2 regions of the Virgibacillus sediminis genome follow, and region 2 is predicted to be linked to the other one. Evidence: riboswitches for the same ligand, from Rfam matches in the RefSeq annotation. Region 2 holds a riboswitch; the other holds the start of a gene.
The links. Region 2 has a riboswitch for S-adenosylmethionine ahead of ACFODW_RS12100 (5-methyltetrahydropteroyltriglutamate--homocysteine S-methyltransferase). Riboswitches for the same ligand answer to the same signal wherever they lie in the genome.

Region 1 (5,798 bases), 110 kb from region 2:
CGCCCTCTTCGTGGTATGCCCCCACTCCTTGGGTAAGTGAGTCGCCCACTGCTGTGATATGTCTGCTGCGAGGGGATAGGGAATGGATCGCCCGCTGGATTTCCTCTTTGATTCGAACTGAAACCTGGCCCTGCTGTGGCTGGGTTTCTTCTTCCTGTTCCATCCCTTCTTCCGGAGGTTCCTCCTCTGTTGCAGCCTCTTCCTCCGGAGGCTCTTCCGGTGGAGAAAATTCTTCTTCCTGAGGGATTTCCACATTTTCAAAAGGGGATTTCTGAGCAGCCAGAATCCATGAGGTCCCGGCTGCCAATAAAAGTATTGTAATAATGGTCATGACCATATTTCTTCTCCTCAACGTAACCACACCCATGCAGCGCAAAATATATCTTTCTATTATTATAATATAAGTCTTCCCTGAAGCCTATTCGATAATAGCTGAATCTAATGATAGGTAAATTAAAAAAACGCCTTGGGAAAAGGCGGTCTTTCATGGGCTATCATGTATGTTTCCCGTATGAATGGAATTTAAACATCTGCCGGAAGCATGGAAATCCTCGATTTCAATGAAAAAATCAGGGGATGAGCTCCGTAGAGCAGCGTCCCCTGATTTGTATGGTGCGGTACAGGTTGATCGGTGGGATTCATTATTACCAGCCTGGTTTACACTTCCACTGTCCTGTGTGCCGAACGGTTGTTTCTCAACTGTACTGCCTCTTCATAAGCATTCTTATCGCTGATGATTGTAAGGCCTGCCGCCTTGGCGTTTTCCAATGCGTCTTCCGCATCCCCCGGGTTGTCGACCCAGATGATTTTAGCTTGTTTATTGATGAACTGGTCGACGGCTGTTTGTGAAAGCTGTTTCCCGTCAGCCAGGATGGCATCGACTGCCTCAATATCTTCGCCGAGGTCGGAAGCATCGTTGACAGCTATTACCTCAAAACCGAGATTTTTCAATTTGCTGCTGGATGGGTGATCGCCTAGTGCAACAATCACTTTTTTGCGTACAGCGCCGCCGCTCCGGTCAAATGGGGAAGCGAGCAGCCACTTGACAGCATTCTGTTCATTGGAATCATGCAATCCCTGTTCGCCGGTAGCTTTGGAAATGGCCTGGTCCAGATCTGCCAGTACATCCTGCGGCGATTCAATGCCGACGGAGAGGCGTACCAATTCTTCTGTTACCCCGCTCTTCTGCAGATCTTCCGCTGTCAGCTGCTGGTGCGTGGTGGAGGCAGGATGGATGATCAGCGACTTGGCATCCCCTACATTTGCCACGTGGGACCAGAGTTCTACATTATCAATAAGTGTCCTTCCTGCATCTCTGCCGCCCTTTATACCGAATGTGATCACCGAGCCATAGCCAAATGCAAAGTACTTCTTCGCCAGCTCATGTGATGGATGGGATTTTAGGCCTGGGAAGCTGACCCATTCAACAGCAGGATGCTTCTCCAGATAGGAGGCTACTTCTTCTGCATTCTTTGTATGGCGTTCAATGCGCAGATGCAGGGTCTCCAATCCTTGCAAAAGAAGGAAAGCATTCTGCGGGCTTAAGGAAGCACCGATATCGCGCAGGAGCTGCACACGCAGTTTGGTGATGAAAGCGGCAGGGCCCAAGTTTTTATACTGAAGGCCGGCATAGCTTTCATCCGGTTCTGTAAATCCAGGGAATCGTTCGTTGTCCCAATTGAAGCGTCCGCCGTCGACAACAACCCCGCCGATAGTCGTGCCGTGGCCGCCAATCCATTTGGTTGCTGAATGGACGACGATATCGGCTCCCCATGTAAGCGGCTTGGCTACGTATGGAGTGGCAAATGTATTATCAATGATCAGCGGGATCTCATGCTCATGCGCAATTTCGGCAACCTTCTCAACATCGAATACATACAGGCTTGGGTTGGTGATGATTTCTCCAAATACGGCTTTCGTCTTCTTCGTGATGGCGGCGCGAATTGCTTCCGGATCGGTTCCATCTACAAATTTTACATCGATGCCGTAGCGTGGCAGGGTGTTGGCAAACAGATTGTATGTACCGCCGTAAAGATTGCTGTCGGCGACAATTTCATCGCCTGAGCTGGCCAGATTGAGGATCGATAAAGTAATCGCAGCCATCCCGGAAGACGTAGCTACCGCACCGACACCGTCCTCCAGCTGGGCCATCCGCTGCTCAAAGGCGTCTACGGTCGGATTCATAATCCGGCTGTAGATGTTGCCCGGTTCTGCCAGGCCGAAAAGATTCTGCGCATGTTCGGTATCACGGAAAACATAAGAAGTAGTCTGATAGATCGGAACCGCACGGGAACCTGTTGCAGGATCAGGCTGCTGTCCTCCATGTAGTAATACGGTTTCCGGGTTGAATGAATGAAATTGAGACATAAATAATTCCTCCTTGGTTTTGAGTTAACTGATGGTTACCATTCCCGAAGATGGAGGAAGGAGATAAAAAAGCCCTCTTCCTAAGAAGAGGGCTGTGGTTATCGACCGGTCCTCCTCTTATCTTCCAGATCGGATATGGATCTGTAGGATGTAGCACCTTTAAAGGCAAGTTGTACACTCGCTTTACGGTTGCCGGGCTTCGCGGGGCCTATTCCCTCCACCACTCGTGATAAGAGATATTAATCTTACTAAATTACTAAACATTATAGACTTTAATTTACAGTCATGTCAATAGATTTAGAAAATTAATTGTGAGATGATGCTTTAGTTAGCGGGAGGGGCGCGTGAAAATATCGCCCGGACGTTCGGGGAATCAGCAGGAGAGCGGAGATATCGCTCGGACGTACGGGGAATCAGCAGGAGCGTGAAAATATCGCCCGGACGTTCGAGATACCTCACTCGTGCGACCCCCATCTGAATCGGAGCAATAAAAAGATCGCTCTTTTTATTTAGGTAATGGACTCTGGGACCTTTTCGTCCGAAGATTCCTTCTGTAGGTGGACGCCATGTAGATGATCAGTGCAGTCCAAATCAAGAGGAAGGCTACGAGATGTGCCTGGGTAAATGGCTCTTGATAGAGGAATACACCTAACAGCAGCATGAGTGTCGGTGCGATATACTGCAAAAATCCCACCATAGCTAGCGGAATCTGCTTGGCTCCACTGGCAAACAGCAGCAGGGGAATGGCGGTGACGGCTCCACTACCGACTAGGACAAGGTTTGTTGCTGATAAAGGTTCTGCCCAGGTAAAAGAATTGTCCGTGATGAGAGATAGATAGATAAGGGCGATCGGTGTGACGATCAGCGTTTCGATGGTCAGCCCCGCCATAGTGCTTACCCGGACCATTTTTTTCAGCAGGCCATAAAAGGCAAAGGTGAACGCGAGAATCAGAGATACCCATGGGAATACACCGTAACTGACGGTGAGGTAGAGAACGCCCGCGGCTGCCAAGATGAAAGAAAGCAGCTGGCTGCCGGTAAAGCGTTCCTTCAAAACGATGACGCCAAGCAGGATGCTGACCAGCGGATTGATATAATAACCGAGACTGGCCTGGATGACATGGTCGCTGTTGACTGCCCAAATGAATGTGAGCCAGTTGAGGCTGATAAGGACGGAAGCGGCTGTGATCCCCCAAAACTGCCTTTTGTGTTGGATAATGGACTTGGCCTCCTGGAGAATGGTATGCCGTTTTCCGGTAAGCATGATCACAGCAGCCATAAATACGAAGGCCCAGATAATGCGGTGGGCAAGGACCTGGCCTGCAGGCACGTGATCTGCCAATTTCCAGTAAATCGGCAGGAAGCCCCATAAGAAATAGGCTCCCGTCGCATACAGGATTCCAAGCTTTTCCTGGTTGTCTTTCATGGTAAGACTCCTCTCTATGTAAAAACTCCCTCTGCGCAGGGAGCTGCTTTCTTTTTACTGCCTGCTGAGACAGGTGGATTCATGGTACGACGAGCAAATAAGACAAGTTTAGGAGCAAATATAAATAAAAGCAATAGGCAAGATTGAATAATTTATAGAAAACGCTTTCAAAAATCAGATTTCCAGAATAGAATAGTAGTAGATATGTTTTTCAAAACTAGCCCGGGGGGTTCCGTGATGGCAGATAAAACGAACAGGTTCGAGACAGAAGTGATTCATGAAGGATATGACTCCAAAGAAATGCTGGGCAGTCTTTCGGTCCCGTTGTTCCAGACTTCGACATATACCTTTGATACGGCAGAACAGGGGGAACGGCGTTTTTCCGGAGAGGAGGAGGGATTTGTCTATTCGAGGCTTGGAAATCCAACGGTTGCCGTATTGGAGGAGCGTATTGCCGCACTGGAAAAAGCGGAGCGGGGGCTGGCATTTGCCACTGGCATGGCGGCGGTCTCTGCGGTGCTTGTCTCATTGACAAAGGCGAATGATCATATTCTTTGTTCCTCCGGCCTGTATGGTTGCACATTTGGCCTGCTGACGATGCTCGAGGAAAAGTATAATATCCAGCATGATTTTTCTGAAATGGATACCAAGGAGGAGATCCGTTCACAGATTCGGCCCGAAACGGTGGCTGTGTATGTGGAAACACCGGTCAATCCGACGATGAAGCTGATTGATTTACAGATGGTGGCAGAGGTGGCCGGAGAATTCAATATCCCTGTCATCGTGGACAATACCTTCTCCTCGCCCTATCTGCAGCGGCCCTTGGAGCTTGGCTGTGATGTGGTGGTTCACAGTGCGACCAAATATATCGGCGGCCATGGGGATGTCGTTGCAGGACTGGTGGCTGGCAAGAAGGATTTTCTTGATGAGATGGCGATGACGACACGGAAGGATATGGGAGGTATGATGTCACCATTTGATGCCTGGCTGCTGTTGCGCGGCCTTAAAACATTGCCGATTCGCATGGATCGCCATTGTGATAATGCAGAGAAAGTCTTTGCGAAGCTGAAGGGCCATCCCAAAGTGAGCCGAATCTATTATCCGGGGGATGAAGAGCATCAAGATCACCATATTGCAAAAAGGCAGATGAAGCGGGGCGGTGGACTGGTTTCTTTTGAGATCGAAGGGACAAAGGCAGATGCCCAGCGGTTTCTCAATAACCTCCAGTTTATCAAAATTGCCGTCAGTCTCGGCGATGCGGAATCATTGATTCAACATCCGGCTACCATGACCCATGCCGTGGTGCCGGAAACAGCAAGGAAACAGATGGGTATCACCGATTCACTGCTACGCTTATCCGTCGGCTTGGAGAATTGGGAAGATATCTGGGATGATCTAGTGCAGGCGCTGAATCGGCTGTGAGCTTGGCATTTGAAGGGAAGGAAGCTGCTCTAGACAAATGTTACTGCTTATGCTTGGAATGCTTGATAGTGGCCCGCATCAAGTTCATGGGAAGGAAACTAGACTGGATAGCCGCTGAATAAGCTAAAAACAGGAGGGATTAAAGGCTGGTATTGCCGCCAATCAAGGCGGCAATACCTCGCTCCATGTGAGATGCATAATTGCCATGCACGATCTAGAAAACGCCTCACCACTAGGTGGCCAGGCGTTTTTTCACTTATTCTTTTGGATTCCTTACTCTGAACGGGCGCATCATATCATGATCTTCATGTTCCAGTATATGGCAGTGCCAGACATAGTCACCGGTAAATGGTTCAAATTTGGCAATCACGCGGGTTATCTGTCCGGAAGGGGCTGCAATGGTGTCTTTCCATCCCCGTTCATTAGGCTGGGGAGGCACAGGCGGGCCTGTGAACTGGAGCGTGCCATCCTCATTGTATCGGTCCAGGTCGAACGGCTGGCGGTCGAGGACTTGAAACTGGATAAGGTGAATGTGGATGGGGTGCGGGAAATTGGTAAGGTTTCTGATCGCCCATATCTCCGT
Region 2 (5,798 bases):
GAGGAGTTTATTTTCGGCAAAGATAAGGAACACTATGAAGAAACGGAGGAAAAGGAGTGGTCTTAGATGGATCAAAAGGATATTAGATCCACAGTGGAAAAGATTCTTCAAGAGAGTTCGGTAGGGACCATGGCAACTGTTAAAGGAGATAAGCCGCACTCCCGTTATATGACCTTTTATCATGATGGCTTGAAGCTTTATACCCCTACAAGCAAAGATACGGATAAGACGGAGGAGATTGAGGAAAACCCCTATACACACATCCTGATCGGGTATGAAGGAGAGGGATTTGGCGATGATTATGTAGAGTACCAAGGCAAGGTACGTCTCAATGATTCAGAGGAGATGCGCAGCAGGCTGTGGAGCGAAGATTTGGCGATGTATATGGAAGGACCCGACGATCCGAATTATGTGGTTCTGGAAATAGAGCCTATCGGTATCCGCCTAATGAATAAAACGGGTCAGCCGCCACAAGAACTGGAATTATAATACGGATGAGAGGTTGGGATAAAAAACGTTTGTCTCAGCCTCTTTTACTGGACGAAAGGAGAGTCTGCATTGTCCAAAGGAATATTTCTTGATCGGGACGGGGTCTTGAATGAAGTGCTTACGGACCGTGTCCAATTCGTTAATAGTCCGGAAGATTTTTATTTGCTGCCTGGGGTTGGAGAGGCAATTCATCTGCTGAATAAAGCGGGGTTCAAGGTGTTTGTGGTGACAAACCAGGGAGGAGTGGGACTTGGCTTTATGGCGAAAGAAGCATTGATAGAAATACATAACAAGATGCAGCAGGATCTGCACGAGTACGGAGCAGTGATTGATGATATTGCTTACTGCCCTCATAAACCGCATGCAAACTGTGCATGCCGGAAGCCGAAACCCCAGATGATTTTAGATTTGGCTGAAAAGCATCAGGTTGATATAAAGGAAAGTTTTATGGCCGGTGACCGGGAACCAGATATCCAGGCCGGGAAGAAGGCGGGAGTAAGGACTATTCTGATAGGAGACGGCATTTTGGACGGTGTTGATGCTGATTATGTATTTCCCGATTTACTGTCTGCAGCAAAATGGCTTACAGCATAAATTTAGGTGGAAAATTAAGTTTCCCTATTTTATTCCAGCCGAAGCTGTTGCGGGAATTTTGCATTATCTTTATAATAGTAAGCATTATCTGAGCATACACAGGGGGAGATGCTGTTGCCAATAAATATACCAAAGGAACTGCCAGCAACTGAAGAGCTGAGGCATGAAAAGATATTTGTAATGGATGAGGATCGTGCCAGATCACAGGATATCCGTCCGTTGAATATCCTTATCGTCAACCTCATGCCAGAAAAGGAAAGAACTGAACTGCAGCTCCTTCGTCTGCTTGGCAATACGCCGTTGCAGGTGAACATTTCCTTTCTGAGGATGAAGACACATGAAGCGAAGAATACTAGCAAATCTCATTTAGACACGTTCTATGAAACATTCGGAGAGGTAAAGGACCGCCGCTTTGATGGAATGATCATAACCGGAGCACCCATTGAACACCTTGAGTTTGAAGAAGTGGACTATTGGGACGAATTGACAGAGATCATGGAGTGGAGCAAGAGCAATGTCACTTCCGTACTGAATATTTGTTGGGGGGCACAGGCTTCCTTGTATTATCATTATGGAATCAACAAGTATCCGCTGCCGAAGAAGCTCTCCGGCATCTATCAGCACCGGGTTTCCGACCAGACCATCAATCTGGTCCGTGGGTTTGAGGATATCTTCAATGCCCCTCATTCCCGCTATACTGCCGTTTCCATGGAAGATATAGAGAAAGACCCGCGCCTTCTGCTGCTGTCTTCTTCCGAAGAGGCGGGCGCTTTCATAATTTTATCCAAGGATGAGAAGCATATCATGGTTACGGGCCATTTGGAATATGATGCAGATACGCTTGCAGAAGAATATGCCCGCGACTTGAGCAAAGGGCTTGATATCAGCATACCTGAGAATTATTTTCCGAATAACGATGTAAACCAGCATCCTTTGAATACATGGAGGTCCCATACACATCTGCTGTTCTCTAATTGGCTCAATTATTATGTCTATCAGCAGACACCATATCAATGGGATTAATCAACCCCTTTGCTTTTAGAGGAAAAAATGCTATCATACTAGATATGAAAATACAGACAATTAAATGAATTGTTCTTATCCGGAGAGGCCGAGGGACTGGACCAATGAAGCCTCAGCAACCTGTTTTTCCCGACAAGGTGCTACTTCCAGCAAGTCGTCTGGCGGCTTGAATGATAAGAGGGATGAATTGCTTTATGCAGGGTCTCTTCTTATGCGAGAGGCCCTTTTTCATTATTACACCATAGAAGGAGAGGGACGAATCATGGCAGTAAAGTTAGAGAAGAAGGCTCCTTTTAAAGGGGATCATGTAGGAAGTCTGCTGCGGCCGGAGCGCTTGAAGCAGGCAAGATTGCAACATGCAAATGGAGAAATTACAGCAGAACAGCTGCGGAAGGTCGAAGATGAAGAGATCATCAAGTTGGTGGAGAAGCAGAAGGAAGCAGGGCTGCAATCCATCACGGATGGCGAATTTCGCCGTTCCTGGTGGCATTTTGATTTCCTTGAAAACCTTGTAGGGGTAAGGGGATACGACCCAGGATCTGGGCTGAGCTTTAAAGGGATTGAAACAAAGTCCTATATTATCAAGGTAGAGGATAAGGTGGATTTTGATGAAAGGCATCCCTTCCTGGAACATTACAAGTTTTTGCATGAGCAAGTAGGAGAAAACCATGTACCTAAAATGACCATACCAAGTCCGAACATGCTTCTCCTGCGAGGAGAAATTGACGAGGATACATATGGCGTGGAGGACATTCTGCCGGATTTGACCAAAGCTTACAAGAAGGCCATCCGCGCATTCTATGATGCCGGCTGCCGCTATTTGCAGCTGGATGACACTTCCTGGGCAACTTTCTTATCTGAGAAGGGTCTCCAATCCCTCCGCGACAAGGGGTATGACCCGGAGAAGCTGCAGGAACTGTTTACCCGTGCGATTAATGAATCATTGGAAGGCCGTCCGGATGACATGCTGATAACCATGCACATCTGCCGAGGCAACTACCGTTCCCACTATTTCAGTGAGGGGTCTTATGATGCGGTTTCTGAAATTATTTTCAGTAAACTTCAAGTTGATGGGCTGTTCCTTGAATTTGATGATGAACGTTCTGGTGGATTCGAGCCCCTCAAGCATGTGAATAGAGATGACTTGCATGTGGTCCTCGGACTCATTACTACTAAGTTCGGCGAGCTGGAAGACAAGGAAGAAGTGAAACAACGCATTTCCAAAGCTGCTGAGTATTTGCCGGCCGACCAGTTGGCCCTCAGCCCGCAATGTGGATTTGCTTCTACTGAAGAAGGTAATGATATTACTGAGGAACAGCAATGGGAAAAAATCCGCCATGTCCTCGACATTGCCAAGGATGTATGGAAATAATAGATATTAAGAAAAGCAGGCTGCACTGGAAATTACTATTCCGGTGCAGCCTGTTTTTTTGTATATATATCGGGTAATATTTAACAAATTCAAAATAATGGTAAGTTACTTCCCAATTGAAACCGTTTGCTGTATACTATTTTTGGAATCTTATAAAGGGGGTAATAGAATTGTTACGAAATAAAATAGGTTTGGCATTAGGGGTATTGGTTTTGATGCTGCTTGCTGCCTGTGGCGGTGGGAATGAAGAATCAGGCGGTGAAGCAGGAGGCAATGGAGAAGGACTCGATACAAATATCGTCACCATCGCGACTGGTGGTTCTTCCGGTCCATACAACATTATTGGCACAACCTTGGCGGAAACATATAGTAATGAATTCGGAATTAATTCAAGAACACAGACCACAGGAGCTTCCGTGGAAAACGTCAACTTGATGAAAGAAGATAAAATTGAAATGGCTTTCACCATGAGTGATGTTGTGAGTCAGGCAGTCGAGGGGACGGGGAACTTTGACGCACCGATTGAGAAAGTCAATCAGATAGCAGCATTATACCCTAACTATGTACAAGTAGTGACTACAGCCGATTCTGGAATAGAAACCCTTTCAGACCTGGAAGGAAAACGGGTAGCGGTTGGCGACCAAAACTCCGGTGTAGAGGTGAACGCCCGTAATCTTCTGAAAGGACATGGGATAACCTATGACGACTTGGAAGTTGATTATTTAGGGTATGCTGAAGCAGCCGATGGACTGAGGGCAGGTCAATTGGATGCCGCTTTCCTGACCAGTGGGCTTCCTAATGCTTCCCTGTTAGAGCTTTCCGAATCACTGGACATCCGGCTGGTAACCATCAAACAGGAAGATGTAGAGGAAATCGCCCAGGATCAGTCCTATTTTGTACCAATGGAAATACCGGCAGATACGTATGGCAATGAGGAAGCAGTTCCAACAGCTGCCATCATGAATGCTTTGATTGTACGCGAAGATATGAGTGAAGAGGATGTCTACAAGTTGACAAAGGCATTCTTTGAAAACCTGGATTCTTTGGAAAACTCCCACCAGGCAGCTTCTGACATTTCCTTGGAAGAAGCCCAAGAAGGACTTGTAGCACCACTCCATCCAGGAGCCGAACGCTATTATAATGAACAGTAAGTGGATGAAATGGGGCGCATGGTTGATTGTGCCCTTTTTTTTCCTGTTTTTCAAACTACCTGTGATTGGGCTGGAAGCGGATAACACGGTCTACTATTTGAAAGAACCGGCTTTTCAGCTGAAATGGATTCATTCTGTGGAGAAAGAAGAATGGTTTGAAACATATGAACGGCATGGCAGCAAGCTTATGCTGACAGATACGCTGTTCAAGACATTTGGTGCCGGGACTCCTTCAGACGGAGAGGTGATCCGCAATCAGGATGGATTTGTCCATATGAAGGTGGAAAGGAAAATGGATGAAGTGAACTTGGCTGTTTCCAAGGATGCAGAAACTCGTTTGGAAACAAAAGAGGCTGTTATTCCTTTATATGAGTTGGTTGATCACCATGAGAATTTGCGAATATCTGTACACTATCTTCATGTATGGGAGTATTTGGGAGGGAAGTTTCTATGAAAAAAGACAACAGAGATTTAAATATAGAGAGTATATCCGAGAAAGAGGAAGATAAGACAGCTAGTCAGGAAGTACTCGAGAAATTCGACACCGATGCCCGTGTGCGTAAAATGAAAAACAGATCTATTGCCATCTTTATATCTGTAATAGCTATCCTATATTCCGCATATCATTTATATATTACCTATAATCCAATGCCCGCTTTGCAGCAAAGGGCTGTTCACATGGCTGTGGGGATGGCCTTGATCTTCCTGCTATACCCAACGTTCAAAAATCAGGACCGATCGAAGGTGCCGGTATATGACTGGCTGCTCTTTTTGCTTAGTCTGTCGACGGCTGGGTATTTGATTTACGAATATACGGAAATTGTGACCACACGAGGCGGCATCCCCAACGGCATGGATATTGCCATGGCTATGCTCACTGTCGTCCTTGTACTGGAGGCGGCACGCCGTGTGACCGGAATCATTCTGCCAATCCTTGCCTTGATTTTTCTTGCTTATCCATTCATCAGCCACAATATCTGGCTGCCGGATATGCTGATGACCAGACTCTTTGATCTAGGGGATATTTTCGGACAGTTGTACTTAAAGACGGAGGGGCTGTTTTCTACAGCAATCGGAGCTTCTGTGCAATTCATCTTTCTATTCATCCTCTTCGGAGCCTTCCTGGCAAAGTCCGGCATGGGACAGCTATTCAATGATCTCGCGATGGC

Region 1: linked by a shared signal. The riboswitch ahead of ACFODW_RS11615 (PLP-dependent aspartate aminotransferase family protein) and the one ahead of ACFODW_RS12100 (5-methyltetrahydropteroyltriglutamate--homocysteine S-methyltransferase) in region 2 are both predicted to bind S-adenosylmethionine.

Annotation. Positions count from the first base shown of each region.
Region 1 covers NZ_JBHRRZ010000017.1:121,131-126,928, reverse strand. Annotated here, with positions in the region: gene ACFODW_RS11620 (SGNH/GDSL hydrolase family protein) at 1-337, opposite strand, end outside; gene ACFODW_RS11615 (PLP-dependent aspartate aminotransferase family protein) at 658-2,367, opposite strand; SAM riboswitch class I at 2,482-2,603, opposite strand; gene rarD (EamA family transporter RarD) at 2,873-3,793, opposite strand; gene megL (methionine gamma-lyase) at 4,031-5,215, shown strand; gene ACFODW_RS11600 (multicopper oxidase family protein) at 5,472-5,798, opposite strand, start outside.
Region 2 covers NZ_JBHRRZ010000017.1:230,349-236,146, reverse strand. Annotated here, with positions in the region: gene ACFODW_RS12115 (pyridoxamine 5'-phosphate oxidase family protein) at 67-489, shown strand; gene ACFODW_RS12110 (D-glycero-alpha-D-manno-heptose-1,7-bisphosphate 7-phosphatase) at 559-1,083, shown strand; gene metA (homoserine O-acetyltransferase MetA) at 1,198-2,106, shown strand; SAM riboswitch class I at 2,179-2,286, shown strand; gene ACFODW_RS12100 (5-methyltetrahydropteroyltriglutamate--homocysteine S-methyltransferase) at 2,369-3,478, shown strand; gene ACFODW_RS12095 (TAXI family TRAP transporter solute-binding subunit) at 3,694-4,629, shown strand; gene ACFODW_RS12090 (DUF1850 domain-containing protein) at 4,619-5,083, shown strand; gene ACFODW_RS12085 (TRAP transporter permease) at 5,080-5,798, shown strand, end outside.